DNA from 3 places in the Pseudoalteromonas distincta genome. Region 3 is predicted to be linked to each of the others. Evidence: predicted binding sites of a transcription regulator. Region 3 holds the regulator's gene; each other region holds the start of a gene.

What was found. The regulator FliA, encoded in region 3, starts transcription of late flagellar genes. The targets are predictions, from matches to a motif close to CTAAAGNTNNNNNNNNNNNNGCCGATA.
Region 1: the regulator FliA is predicted to act here: its motif matches at 1,902-1,928, upstream of FFU37_RS09145 (VC2046/SO_2500 family protein).
Region 2: the regulator FliA is predicted to act here: its motif matches at 1,960-1,986, upstream of pomA (flagellar motor protein PomA).

The regions. Positions count from the first base shown of each region.
Region 1 covers NZ_CP040558.1:2,072,448-2,077,332, reverse strand. Annotated here, with positions in the region: gene FFU37_RS09165 (MHYT domain-containing protein) at 1-514, opposite strand, end outside; gene FFU37_RS09160 (M48 family metallopeptidase) at 831-1,529, shown strand; tRNA gene FFU37_RS09155 (tRNA-Tyr) at 1,632-1,716, opposite strand; tRNA gene FFU37_RS09150 (tRNA-Tyr) at 1,766-1,850, opposite strand; gene FFU37_RS09145 (VC2046/SO_2500 family protein) at 1,963-2,490, shown strand; gene FFU37_RS09140 (DUF6172 family protein) at 2,670-2,972, shown strand; gene FFU37_RS09135 (GGDEF domain-containing response regulator) at 3,166-4,083, shown strand; gene FFU37_RS09130 (YchJ family protein) at 4,158-4,637, opposite strand; gene FFU37_RS09125 (SulA-like leucine-rich domain-containing protein) at 4,676-4,885, opposite strand, start outside.
Region 2 covers NZ_CP040558.1:2,658,640-2,663,524, reverse strand. Annotated here, with positions in the region: gene dxs (1-deoxy-D-xylulose-5-phosphate synthase) at 1-486, opposite strand, end outside; gene ispA ((2E,6E)-farnesyl diphosphate synthase) at 592-1,479, opposite strand; gene FFU37_RS11855 (exodeoxyribonuclease VII small subunit) at 1,482-1,724, opposite strand; gene pomA (flagellar motor protein PomA) at 2,046-2,813, shown strand; gene FFU37_RS11845 (flagellar motor protein MotB) at 2,816-3,736, shown strand; gene FFU37_RS11840 (hypothetical protein) at 3,941-4,456, shown strand; gene FFU37_RS11835 (DNA topoisomerase III) at 4,499-4,885, shown strand, end outside.
Region 3 covers NZ_CP040558.1:755,622-760,506, forward strand. Annotated here, with positions in the region: gene flhF (flagellar biosynthesis GTPase FlhF) at 1-856, shown strand, start outside; gene FFU37_RS03280 (MinD/ParA family ATP-binding protein) at 849-1,709, shown strand; gene FFU37_RS03285 (RNA polymerase sigma factor FliA) at 1,736-2,446, shown strand; gene cheY (chemotaxis response regulator CheY) at 2,487-2,870, shown strand; gene FFU37_RS03295 (protein phosphatase CheZ) at 2,888-3,661, shown strand; gene FFU37_RS03300 (chemotaxis protein CheA) at 3,677-4,885, shown strand, end outside.

The DNA of each region.
Region 1 (4,885 bases), 1.3 Mb from region 3:
GGGCTATAAAGGAGAGGGCTACAGCAACAATGATTGATAACGCAAATATCAATGGATCATATCTAAGTAAAGGAGCAAGATCCATTGCAGCCATGCCGCTATAATGCATAGTGCCAATGCCGGCTCCTAGTAACACGGAGCAAATCGACAATACTTTTAGATTCCCTTTACTATTTACTAGCATTGATACAGCGTACTGACATGCAATAAATGCTGGTATAAAAGAAAGGAGAGTGATTGTTGGATCATAATCAATATTAGTACACAGTGAAAAGGCAAGCATACCAATAAAGTGCATACTCCAAATACCAGCCGAAAAAACAGTAGCAGCGGTCACATTTGCTAAACGTTGGTAGCTAGGAAATTGAGTTTCTTTTGCGAGATCTATAAGTCTAATGGTGAAAAAGGCTGCAAAAATAGCAATTAGCAATGACATTGAAACTAATAGAGGATCGTAAACGCCATTAATGATTAAGCTAGGATCTTGGTCTGTGATAAAAAAAGCTGATAACATAATGGCTCAAAATATAATCTTTATTTATTAAGTTTAATCTAATTAATTAATAAATAAACCGTTAATTCAATGAAGTGAATAAAATAACGAATTTATTACTTTTAGTTTTCTTTTATTTATCAGGGATTAGTTTTTTAGTTGGTGTTTTTTATTCTAATGTATTGCCTGTCACAGGACTAAGTTAGATTTATATGGTCATATTTAAGTTTCTATCGAGTAACCTTAAGAAAACTAATGAATTGGCTTAACTAAGCGAAAAGTACACCTTATTTGGTTTTATTAGTTGCTGGTGAATTTTCTCGTAGCAATATCATTAATGAGTATGAAAGTGTTTGAATATCAGTTAAAGAAAAGTATAAAACGTAAAACGGTTGCCATTAAAGTACATAACAAGAAGGTGACTGTATATGCCCCTCAGTTTGTTAGTAATAAACACATCCAAGAATGGCTTTTTGACAAGCAGGTGTGGGTAAATGCTCAATTAACTAAACAGCACAATATTGCTGATAGCAGACAGAACCCGTTCAAAGACAAACAAATTTTAATCTTTGATAGCATTGTAAACATAGAATTTAAGCAAGGTACTAAGTCCGAAGCACTAAACTGTAACGACAGCTTGCTTATTACACACTCTTCGCGCGTTAAAAATACTTCGCAAAAATATCAGCAACTTCTTGAAGAATATTTAAAAGAGCAACTAACTGCATATATAGAAATGCGTTTAGCGTACTTCTGCGCACAAATGGATGAAGAATTACCTACGAGTCTAAAAGTAGCTATTTATAAGCGAAAGTGGGGAAGTTGTAATAGTAAGCGAGAGCTAACATTTAATTTGCATTTAATCGGAGCGCCTTATCATGCTATTGATTATGTGATTGTCCACGAGTTAGCGCATTTACGTCACTTAAACCACAGCAAAGCTTTTTGGCAACACGTTGATCGTTTTTTTCCTAATTATAAAGCATCATCAACATGGCTAAAGAAAAACAGTATGAGTTTACAATGGGTATTTTGAAGTTACCTGAATATAGGAATATAGGAATATAGGAATATAGGAATATAGGAATATAGGAATATAGGAATATAGGAATATAGGAATATAGGAATAGTAGAGAAGTGGTGGAGGGAGCTGGATTCGAACCAGCGAAGGCTGAGCCGTCAGATTTACAGTCTGATCCCTTTGGCCGCTCGGGAACCCCTCCACACTAATTTTATTGCATTTGGCCCCACTTAACTTAGCGGTAAGAAAAGTGGTGGAGGGAGCTGGATTCGAACCAGCGAAGGCTGAGCCGTCAGATTTACAGTCTGATCCCTTTGGCCGCTCGGGAACCCCTCCAATGCAACGGCGCTGATAATAGCAAATTGCGTATTTAAGTAAAGAAAAAAGCTAAAGAAAATTGAAATAAAGCCGATAAATATCTATCAGTTACCACAATCGACTAAAGACTATGCAAATAGATGATTTGTTAATCACAGAGAGTCAGTTAAACAGTAGGCTCAATAATAGTGTGCATGAAAATCGCCGTGGCGAATTTTCTCTATTATTAGCGATGCTGTCACATGACGCACTCGACTTTAGCCAATTTCATTTACCAAAAACTGAAATAGATAATTTAGTTATAGAAGAAGAGGCATTAAGAAAGCAATTTGGCGCAGGTCCAAAGCAACTTTTAGCCCCTGATGAATACAATATGTTGGTTGGACAGTTTAATGCCTCATTAATATCTCAAGAAGGGGAGCGCTGTGGTATGACAAGTATTAAGTTAAGGCAATGCTTAAGCCCTGAACCACTTGCGATTAGAAATGATGATAAGCATATTCCACTTAATATAATAGATAACTGTGAGCTTGCTGTCAGAAGAAGAATTAAAAGCGAACAAACACAACTTGCTAATCCTCCTATAGATGCAGCTGCTTTTTACGACAGCCTTAATAATGATGCAATACATCAACCACTTCAGCTTATTGCGGTGTGATATATGATTGTAATAATCATCAGTTAATATATGCTTTATAACGGGTCTGCTTTATATATTTGCTAATAATTGATTTAATGAAAAAAAAGCATCCAAAAATTAAATGCAATTGCTATAATGGCGTCAAATGGTATGACATGAAATGCCATTATCATTAAACCAAGGTAATTAGGAACGTAATGAAGAAAACATTCACGCTAAATCACGAGAAAATCAAATACCCTCGTATGGTTGATGCTGCAAAGCACGAAGTGAAAAAATATTTGAAAAGAGAGCGTAATAAAACGCTACCTGAAGATGCTGACTATTGGGCATTTGACTGTAAGTTTGGTAACACAGCTGAAGATGCGCAAGTTGTGCACGTTGCTGAATTAAGTAACCAAATTGGCGAAATTGAAAAGCAAGGTTTGACCTCTTTCTACGTAGAGATTTTAGCTCGACCTGCTCAACGTCAGCAATTAGATTTAGATGATGACGAATAATACTTAACTAAATTAAGTATTCAAAGTTATAAAATGAGTCCAAGTGGCTCATTTTTTGTTTTTATGCAGTAAAGATTTACTAAAAAGTATTTTTATTAGTAACCAATAAGTAGAACCCCTCTTAATTAACATTTGCATAACAAAATGTGATGCTATAGGCTGTTTTTAATTAAAAAAACAAAACATTTTTACTATGCCAATAAATTACTCTGACCATCAATTAAAACTAAGTTTAAAGAATTCTAAAGTACTTATAGTTGACGATCAGTTATTAAGCTTAATCGTATTGAAAAAAATATTATCTGAGCATTTTAATGTGACAACAGCTGGAAGTGGTGAAGAAGCAATTGAAATTTGTAATGTAAATGTACCCGATATAGTCCTACTCGATATTAGTATGGGTGGAATGAGTGGTATTGATACATGTTTAAAATTAAAAAATAATACTGAAACACAGGATATCCCAGTTATTTTTGTTACATCCTTTGAAAACGAAGAAGAAGAGTGTTGGGAAGCCGGAGCTGTTGATTTTATTAAAAAGCCGATTGTAAAAGAAACACTATTTAGAAGGGTTCGTGCCCATATAACGTTAAAATTACAACACGACTTACTCAATCAAAAAGTATTTTTAGATGATTTAACTAAAGTATTCAATCGCCGTTATTTTGATGCACATTTTTCTAAAATGGAACGAAGCGCCTTACGAGAAAAAGTTGACTATGCATTATTACTCATCGATATAGATTACTTTAAGCAATACAATGATATCTATGGTCATGTGCAGGGGGATACGGTGTTAAACCTAGTAGCACAAACTATTACTAATAGTTTGCAAAGGCCAACCGATTTTGTTGCGCGTTATGGCGGCGAAGAGTTTGTAGTTGTTCTACCGCATACAAGCACTGAAGGTGCAATTTGTGTTGCTGATAAAATTAAACAGAATGTGGCCGATTTAGGAATATTACACAAATATTCAGAATATGATTTTGTGACTATTAGTATTGGCGGTGCAACCCTACAACCATACGTAAATAACAAAAACACGTTGCAGATCGCAGATGAAAAAATGTATGAGTCTAAAATGCAAGGGCGTAACAAAGTGTGTTTTTAAGTTTAGTTAGCTAATAAATCACTCTGCCACTTAAAAACACCTTTTAGGTAATAAATATTAAATAAGATTATTGATTACATGCTATGACATTTTTTGTACTTTTTATTGCTACCGCATGGGCAGTCATCATTTCTGCCTACTTTAATATCTTCAACAGGATATATAGTGCCATCTAAATAACGCCATTGAGTGTTTTCTTTAATAAACAGCGACTTTTCGTGAAGCTCACAAAATAAGTTTTGATAAAAATATTGGGCTTTAAATTCTACCGTTCCAGTATCGCCATCATGGCTTGAGTCAATTAAATCAAGATTTATAAATCGACAGCTGTTAGCAAAATCATTGATTTCTTTAACCGGATTCTCAGCTTGTTTTTCTTTTGCGTAGGTTTGATAAACATATTTTGCATTTTTAATAACATAAGCGCTGAATCGTGAGCGCATAAGTTGTTCAGGAGTGTCAGCTTGCTTAACAGATAAGTGAAGCGGCTCGCAGCAATCGGCATAATTGTGCCCACTGCTGCAAAAACATAATGTGGTATTGAGTGAAGTCATAATAATAATACAAAGTCTAAAACATTAGTTTAACAAGCTTATTGAGCGAGTGGTATCTCTGTTGTTTGAGCGTTTTTAGTAAAACAGTATAGTTTTGTATTCGTTTTACTTAAATCGAACGATAGATTTGTAAGTAGTTGGTTATTAACTATATCGGTCCAGGTAATTACAGCTGCAAAGTTTCCATTATGTAATGCAGAATTTAATACATACTCTAGATTTACTAGGTGCTTCTGTCTAATAACAAG
Region 2 (4,885 bases), 1.8 Mb from region 3:
TTCAAATGCCATGCCTGCGGTGATAGCTCCGTCACCAATAATGGCTACAGATTTTCGACCTTTGCCTTCTTTTTGGGCGGCAATAGACATACCTAAGGCAGCTGAAATAGAGGTGCTTGAATGGCCTACGCTAAACGTATCGTATTGGCTTTCATCGCGAAAAGGAAAAGGGTGCAAACCGTCTTTTTGGCGAATAGTGTGCATTTGGTCGCGACGACCTGTAAGGATTTTATGTGGATAAGCTTGGTGACCCACATCCCAAACTAGGCGATCGTCTGGAGTGTTATAAACATAATGTAGCGCAACGGTTAGTTCAACCGTCCCTAAACCAGACGCTAGATGACCGCTACTTTGCGATACTGAGTTGAGTAAATAATCGCGCAGCTCATTGCTAAATGCAGGGAGTTTGTCTTGCGCTAAGTCACGCAATTGGGCTGGCTCGTCAACCAAATTAAGTAATGGATACTTGCTACTATCAAGTGTCATGGTTTTATATATATCCTTCGCTAACATTAATTCATTCAAAGCTTTTACGAATAATTAATGTTGAGTAATAATGTCAGTGCTAATTGCAATACGTATGAGCAAAAATTAGTGGTCACGCTCAATTAGGTAATTTGCTAGCGACGCAAGAAGTGTTGTGTCAGCATCTATATTTGCCAACGCTTCATGGGCTTGTTGTATTAAATTTTGCGCCTTTTCTTTAGCGCCTAGCATACCTAATAACGCCGGATATGTCGCTTTATTCGCGGCAATATCGGAGCCTTGTGGTTTACCTAAAGTAACCGTATCGCCTTCAACATCTAAAATGTCGTCGTGTACTTGAAACGCCAGCCCTATAGCATACCCAAAAATGCTTAAATTTTCTAAGGTTTGTTGATCTGCCTTTTCACTGCACAGTGCACCAAGTGTAATTGCACAATTAATTAAAGCTCCGGTTTTTAGCTTATGTATTCGCTCAAGCTCTTGTACGGTAATTACTTTATCTGTTGCTGCTATGTCAAGACCTTGTCCGCCTACCATGCCCTCAAGGCCTGATGCGTTGGCAAGCGTAGCAATCATTTTTACTTGTGTTTGCGACGAGCATGTAAATTTGTGATTCGCAATAAGCTCAAAGGCGAGTGTTTGTAGGGCATCACCAGCTAAAATTGCATTTGCCTCGCCAAATTCTATATGGCAAGTAGGGCGGCCACGGCGTAAGTCGTCATCGTCCATAGCGGGCAAATCATCATGAACTAGTGAATAGCTATGGATACACTCAATTGCAGCTGCAAGTACATGTAAGTCTTGCTGGTTTGCACCGAGCATTTTACCTGTGGCATAAACTAAAAATGGACGTAATCTTTTACCGCCATTAAATAATCCATACTGGGTGGCGTTCTTGACTGTTTCTTCAGTATCGAGAGGCTGTTTAAAATGCTGTTGTAAGGTCGCTACTACATCTTTTTGAGCACGTTCGATATAATTATTTATGCTCACAGCTATTCCATATCATTATCAAAATTCGTAAGAACTGACTTTTCGCCATTCCCCATCAAAATTGATACTTTTTGTTCTGCTTGCTGTAATTTACCTGATGAAGCACTTGCTAATGCAATTCCACGCTCAAATTGCTTTAACGATTGCTCAAGCGATAAGTCACCTTGTTCCATGTCACTAACGATTGTAGATAATTCTTCTAGTGCTTGTTCGAAACTTAAGTTTTCAGGTTTTTTAGTCGCCATCTTTATTTCAGCTTACATAATAAATTTAGGGGTCAATTTTAGGGGGAATGCTAAACTAGGTCAAAGGATGATATTGGTTTTTTACCTTTATAACGTTAAATTATATTTCAAGTGTATTAATAAAGCCTTAATAGCGGTCTGTTAGTTTAATAAATCAATTGATAATTAGGTAGCCCTTATAACTTGATCTAAAATAGTGCTAAAGGCTGCTTTTTATGTTTATTTATAAAAATGGCTTAAGCAATTCAATATGTTGCCGATAAGCAGTTAATAATAAAAGTTTATGATAAGGCCATTAAGCATGAAACTTCTGGAGGAAATGTGGATTTAGCAACCATAATCGGGATCCTAGGCGCAATTGGCTTAATTGTCATGTCTATGTTTATGAGTAGTAGCGGTGAAATGGCTATGTTTGCCGATGCTCCTTCTAGTGTAATTGTATTTGGTGGTTCACTTTTCATTGTTTTATCAAATTTCACCATGTCGCAGTTTTTGGGTATAGGTAAAGTTGTTGCTAAAGCGTTTATGTTTAAAATTGAAACGCCAGAAGAACTTATTGAAAAAGCAGTAGAACTTGCTGATTCAGCTCGTAAAGGGGGGTTTTTAGCACTCGAAGAAGCTGAAATCCCAAATCCATTTATGCGCAAAGGCGTCGACATGCTTGTTGATGGCCATGACGCAGATGTTGTTCGCGCCACACTTCAAAAAGACATCTCTTTAACCACTACTCGACATGAAATGGGCGCAGGCTTATTTAAGTCATTAGCCGATATTGCACCAGCAATGGGGATGATTGGTACTCTAATTGGCTTAGTTGCAATGTTATCTAACATGGATGACCCAAAAGCAATTGGCCCGGCAATGGCGGTAGCGCTTTTAACAACTTTATATGGTGCGTTTTTAGCCAATGTTGTGGCAATTCCTATTCAGGTAAAACTTGAACTGCGTAAAGACGAAGAGGCTATGAATCAGCGTTTAATTTTAGATGCTATTTTAGGTATACAAGATGGCCAAAATCCAAAAGTAATCGAAGGTATTTTGAAAAATTACTTAGCTGAATCTAAACGCAAAGTAGATACCGAGGAGTAATTATGTCTGATCAAGAGTGCAAATGCCCACCACCAGGCCTACCAGCATGGATGGGAACATTTGCCGATTTAATGTCACTGTTAATGTGCTTTTTTGTACTCTTGCTTGCGTTTTCAGAAATGGATGTACTTAAGTTTAAACAAATTGCGGGCTCTATGAAGTTTGCTTTTGGTGTGCAGAATAAAATTGAAGTAAAAGATATCCCTAAAGGTACCTCGGTTATTGCTATGGAGTTTACCCCAGGCAAACCAGAACCCACTCCAATAGAAACTATTCAACAACAAACAGTAGAAATGACTCAACAAATGTTAGAGTTTCAGGCTGGAGATGAAAGCTCAGCTGGCGGCAGGCAAGAACAGCGCGGGGACAAACGTGGTGGCGAATCTCGTAGTACTTCTCAAGAGCAATCGTCAGAGCAAGCAACTTCAGCGGCCGATCAGGAACAAACTAACGAGCTCGTTAAAAAAATCGCGCAGCAGCTTGAAAAGCAAATAATAGATGGTGCAATTGAGCTTGAATCTTTAGGGCAGCAAATAATTATTCGTATTAGAGAGAATGGTTCATTTCCTTCGGGTAGTGCATTTTTACAACCTAAGTTTAAACCCATAATTCAAGATATTGGTGTACTGTTAAAAGATGTACCTGGCGAAATAACTGTATCTGGCCATACAGATGATTTTCAGGTATCGAATGAGTTATATATTAACAACTGGGACTTATCATCAAAGCGTGCCGTAGCAGTCGCAAGCGAGCTGCAAACGGTGCAAGGGTTTGATAAAAACCGCATGATGGTAGTGGGTCGGGCTGATACCCGTCCACTTGTTCCAAACGATTCAAATGAAGATCGCCGCAGGAATCGCCGAGTAGAAATATCTATATTACAAGGTAAAGCAAAAGAGTCAGCGCCTATTGATGTACGTTAAGCTATTGCTTGGTATTATATCTCACTACTTTTTGTTTTAATTTAGGGTACTTAATTGCCTAAGCATCTTGGCAATTTCATCATTTTAGCTTACAGTACATTTCCTTAACATATGTAATGGAATGCCCGTGAATAAAAAATATAAGTATAGCGATATGCCTGGAAATGGTACTGGCGGAGATGACGATAAGACGAAAGAATAACAATGCCTTTATGGGTTGATAAGGTAATTACATTTCTTGAACTTAGCTGGGTTTTATTTTTAATCCCAGCTATTGTTGTTTTCTATTTGCGTAAAGATTTTTTAGCATTACGATTTGTATGTGTCACAGGTGTATTTTTCTTATTTGGTGCACTTATATACGATTCTTTAAAAGAGTTTGATAAAGATATTTATATATATAGATATCTTGTCTGGGCGTTTAATGACATAGCTTGGATGGCTTTAATTGCCTATCTTGGGATAAAAGATAAAGTTTATTTATGGCAATGTGTGTTAGGTCAGTTGGTTGTTATAATGGCACCAATTTTACAACTTTTTCGCGTTGTTGATCGCCACCTTTGGGATTTATCTTATAGCACGTTAATGTATAAAACGCTTTTACCTTTAATTAATACGCTCACCGTAGTGGTGTGTTATCTTCCGCTAATTTATATTGTAATTAAAAATAATAAGACAGTAACTGGTAATAATCATAAAAAAGCCCCTCCTTTAAAATAGCTGTGCTAAACTACTGTTTATATAAACAGTGGTGAGCAAGCTATGAAACTCTACATTGCAGAAAAACCTTCACTTGGACGCGCTATTGCTGATGCGTTACCAAAACCACATAAAAAACACGATGGCTATATAGAAGTCGCCAACGGAGATTGTGTCTCATGGTGTATAGGGCATTTACTAGAACAAGCAGAGCCCGATGATTATGATGAGCGCTTTAAAAAGTGGCAGTTTGATCACTTGCCTATAATACCTGAGCAGTGGAAATTAAAAGCCAAAACCAAAACTCGCAAACAGCTCACTGTTTTAAAAAAATTAATTAAACAAGCCTCGCAACTTATTCACGCTGGCGATCCAGACCGTGAAGGCCAGCTTCTGGTCGACCAAGTAATAGAAGAAGCTAAAATAAGTCAGGCTAAAAAGCAAAGTACG
Region 3 (4,885 bases):
ACAAGATATGGCGCGTCGCGATCCAACACGCGCTTGTATGGTTGACCGTTTAGTCGGTATGGGTATTGATAAAGAAGTAGCACAGCAAATGGCATGTTTTGTACCTGATGATGTGTCTCGTAAGCAAGGTTGGAAAGCATTGTTAACTATGGTCGAAGATCAAATGCAAACAACCAATAATGAAATACTTCGCCAAGGTGGTGTATATGCGTTAGTGGGTCCAACAGGTGTGGGTAAAACAACGACTGTTGCTAAGCTTGCAGCTCTAGGCGCACAAAAATATGGTGCCGATAAAGTGGCGTTAATAACCACTGATACATACAGAATTGGTGCTTATGAACAACTTGCAACATATGGTCGTATTATTGGTTGTGGTGTTAAGCAAGTTAAAGATGCTAATGAATTAGCTGAAGTTTTATATCATTTACGAAATAAACGTCTAGTATTAATTGACACAGCAGGTATGAGCCAGCGAGATTTACGTTTAACTGAGCAATTAAACACGTTAATGCGTAACCAACGTGTAGATATTCGCAGCTACTTAGTACTTAGTGCGACAGCACAAATTAATGTATTGCAAGAAACTGTACGCCACTTTAAAAAAGTACAGTTAAGTGGCTGTATTTTCACTAAGTTAGACGAATCATTAAGTTTGGGTGAGATTATTAGTATTGCGATTCAAAATCGCCTTCCAATAGGGTATCTTACTAATGGTCAACGAGTACCAGAGGATATTCGTGTTGCAAATGCTGAGAAACTAGTTAAAAAGGCTGAGCAATTATATTTAAAAAGAACAAAAGCACAACATTCAAGGCACCAAGCAGTGGCGCCAAGCACAGTAGGGATGTATGATTAACACAGTATTAGATCAAGCAAGCGGCCTGCGCAAAATGAGTCAAAACAATAACAACGGCGTAAAAGTTATCGCTGTAACCGGTGGTAAAGGTGGAGTAGGGAAAACAAATGTTTCTCTAAATACAGCTATTGCACTTGGGCAGCAAGGTAATCGAGTATTAGTGCTGGATGCTGACTTGGGTTTAGCAAACTGTGATGTGATGCTTGGTTTACGTGTAGAGCGTAACTTGTCACATGTCTTGTCTGGTGAATGTGAGCTTGATGAAATTTTAGTTGAAGGCCCTGCAGGAATTAAAATTGTACCCGCTACATCGGGTTCGCAAAGTATGGTTGAATTATCACCATCTGAGCATGCTGGGCTAATTCGTGCGTTTAGCGAATTGAATACCGAATTTGATATTTTAATTGTAGATACAGCTGCTGGTATTTCAGACATGGTACTGAGCTTCTCGCGTGCAGCGCAAGATGTAATGGTTGTTGTATGCGATGAGCCGACATCAATCACCGACGCTTACGCACTTATTAAAGTATTAAGTCGTGAGCACGGCGTTTATAAATTTAAAATTGTTGCCAATATGGTGCGCAGTATGCGTGAAGGCACTGAATTGTTTGCAAAGCTATCTAAAGTTACCGACCGCTTTTTAGATGTATCAATGGAGCTAGTAGCAACGGTTCCTTATGATGAAAATATGCGCAAAGCAACACGTCGTCAAAAAGTAATAGTAGAGCTCTTTCCAAATTCGCCAGCCGCTCTTGCGTTTAAAACGCTGGCAACAAAAGCAGTTAAATGGCCAATACCCAACCAACCATCTGGGCATTTAGAGTTTTTCATTGAGAAACTAGTAAACGGTTAATTATGACAACACTGGTGAATAGAGCTATGGGATATCAATCAACACAAAATTTAAATGTGATTGTTGAGAAGCATGCATCACTTGTTAAAAAAGTGGCATGTCATCTGATTGCTCGATTACCACCTAGCGTTCAACTTGATGATTTAATTCAATCAGGAATGATAGGTTTAATAGAAGCTTCGAAAAACTTTGATGCAACAAAAGGCGCAAGCTTTGAAACTTTTGCCGGTATTCGTATTCGCGGTGCTATGCTTGATGAAATGCGCCGTGGTGATTGGGCTCCTCGTTCAGTTCACCGTAAAAACAGGCAAGTTGCAGAAGCAATTACTGAGCTCGAAAGTAGTCTGAATCGCGAACCAACGGATATAGAAGTTGCTGAAAAACTTGAAATTTCGCTCAATGAGTACCATCATATTTTAAATGATGCGAATACGAGTAAAATATTAGGCATTGAAGACCTTGGTGTAGATGAGGATGTTATTACTCCCGTAGGCCAAGATTTAGCACAAGATAAACCTTTTAATAATGTTAAAAATGATAGGTTTAATGAGTCTTTGCTAAGTGCAATTAAGTCATTACCAGAGCGTGATGCAATGGTGCTTTCTTTGTACTATAACGATGAAATGAATTTAAAAGAAATAGGACATATACTCGATGTAAGTGAATCGCGTGTAAGTCAGATACATGGTCAGGCGATGATTAAGCTTAAAGCTAAAATCAATGACTGGATAAATTAGTAGTAAGTAAACAAAGGTTAATACCTCACTGGGGGATGTTTTGGATAAAAACATGAAAATTCTTGTAGTTGATGATTTTTCAACGATGAGACGCATTATAAAAAACCTGTTACGTGACTTAGGTTTCACTAACGTTCAAGAAGCTGATGATGGGTCTACAGCTTTGCCTATGTTGCAAAATCAAGTGTTTGATTTTGTAGTTACGGATTGGAATATGCCTGGAATGCAGGGTATTGATCTTTTAAGAGCAATACGTGCAGACGAGAAGTTAAAACATATCCCTGTATTAATGGTAACGGCAGAAGCTAAAAAAGAACAAATAATAGCTGCAGCGCAAGCTGGCGTGAATGGTTATATTGTTAAGCCATTTACGGCTGGAACATTAAAAACTAAATTAGAAAAAGTATTTGAACGCTTAGGCTAATGATGGGGGAGAGGCTTATGCCAGCACCAGCTGCGCCTCAAATAACGTTAGAACAAGCTCGTCAGCTCGTTGTTTTTTTAGAAAATGATGAGCAAGATAAAGCAAATCAGTTGATTTTAGAGGCTGCATCTAAAGAGCAGTCTGAATTATTTGCTGAAGTTGGAAAGTTGACTCGTCAACTGCACGAAGCTCTTAAAAGTTTTGAGCTTGATACTCGCTTAAGTGACATAACTACAGATGCGATTCCAGATGCTAAAAAGCGGCTTAATTATGTTATAGAAATGACAGAAAATGCGGCTAATAAAACAATGGATGCAGTGGAGGCCAGTTTACCTATAGCCCAACAGTTAGCGGACGAAATATCTCATATTAAACCGACATGGGATCGTTTAATGAGCCGCGAGATTGAGCTTGGTGAGTTTAAGCAACTTTGCCATAGCATCGATAAGTTTATGAACAACTCTCACCATAAGACTGATGAGCTTCAAAACTTAATGACAAATGTATTAATGGCTCAAGACTATCAAGACTTAACAGGTCAAGTTATTCGCCGTGTTATCGAACTTGTTAGGGAAGTAGAAGAAAGTTTACTGCATCTTTTAACTGCGTTTGCTGAACAAGACGACAGTAACAGCACCGCGAATAAAGTAGAACAACAGAAAATAAAAGAACCAGTTGCCACACAAACTTTAGCAGGTCCTGAAGGCCCTATTATTGATAAAGAATCGCGTAATGATGTTGTATCTGATCAAGATGAAGTTGATGATCTTTTATCAAGTTTGGGCTTCTAAGAGGAGAGTAACTGCATGTTTGAAGTCGATGAAGATATTTTACAAGACTTTCTTGTAGAGGCTGGAGAAATCCTAGAGCTTTTATCTGAACAGTTAGTTGAGCTGGAAAATAATCCAGAAGATACCGAGTTACTAAACGCTATATTTAGAGGTTTTCATACTGTAAAAGGTGGTGCAGGCTTTTTAGCTATGACAGAACTTGTAGATGCTTGTCACGGTGCTGAAAACGTATTTGATTTACTACGTCAAGGCGTGCGAACAGTCAACTCAGAATTAATGGATGTTATTTTACAAGCACTAGACACCATTAATGAGATGTTTGCGACTATCCAAAACAGAGATAAGCCTGAACCTGCAGATCCTGAATTACTTCATACTCTTCATATCTTAGGTCTACCTCCAACAGAAGCCGAAGCCTCTTCACAAACAGAGGTTGAACAACCTCATAATGAAGTGGTGGATACACCGGTAGCTGATGATGAAGATCCGTTTGCATTTGATGAACTATTTAGCGGAGCGCCTTCGGTTAGCGATGCTGAAATAGATGAAATCACTGAAGACGAATTTGAAAGCTTACTTGATGAGCTGCACGGTAAAGGACAAGGTCCTGCAGTTGAAAAACCAGTAGCAAGTAGTAGTGATTTTAATGGTGATATTACTGATGATGAATTTGACAGCTTATTAGATGAGTTACATGGTGTTGGCAGTTTTGGGGAAGTTACTAGCAAACCTGAACAAAATAATGCCAATAAAACACCTGTAGAACCACCTACACCAGCGGCTAATGTAGTTAATTCATCAGATGATGAAATTAGTGATGACGAATTTGAAGCGCTTCTTGACGAACTTCATGGTAAAGGTACTGCTCCTAAATCGATAGAAAGTGCGCCAGCTGAAAAACAACCTGAACCTGTTTCACCGCCAGCTAAACAAGTGAGTGAACCAGTAAAAAAAGCTGAGCCAGCTAAAGCTCCTACTCCAAAACCAGTTGAAAAAGCGCCAGAGAAGCCAGCAGCTAAAGCACCACCAGCAGCAGCTCCAAAAAAATCAGCGCCACCAGCAGCAGAAACCACCGTTCGCGTAGATACAAAACGACTCGATCAAATTATGAATATGGTTGGTGAGTTAGTTCTTGTACGAAATCGTTTGGTTAGTTTAGCGACTAACTCAGACAGTGAAGCGATGGGTAAAGCAATCTCTAACTTAGATGTAGTGACTGCGGAT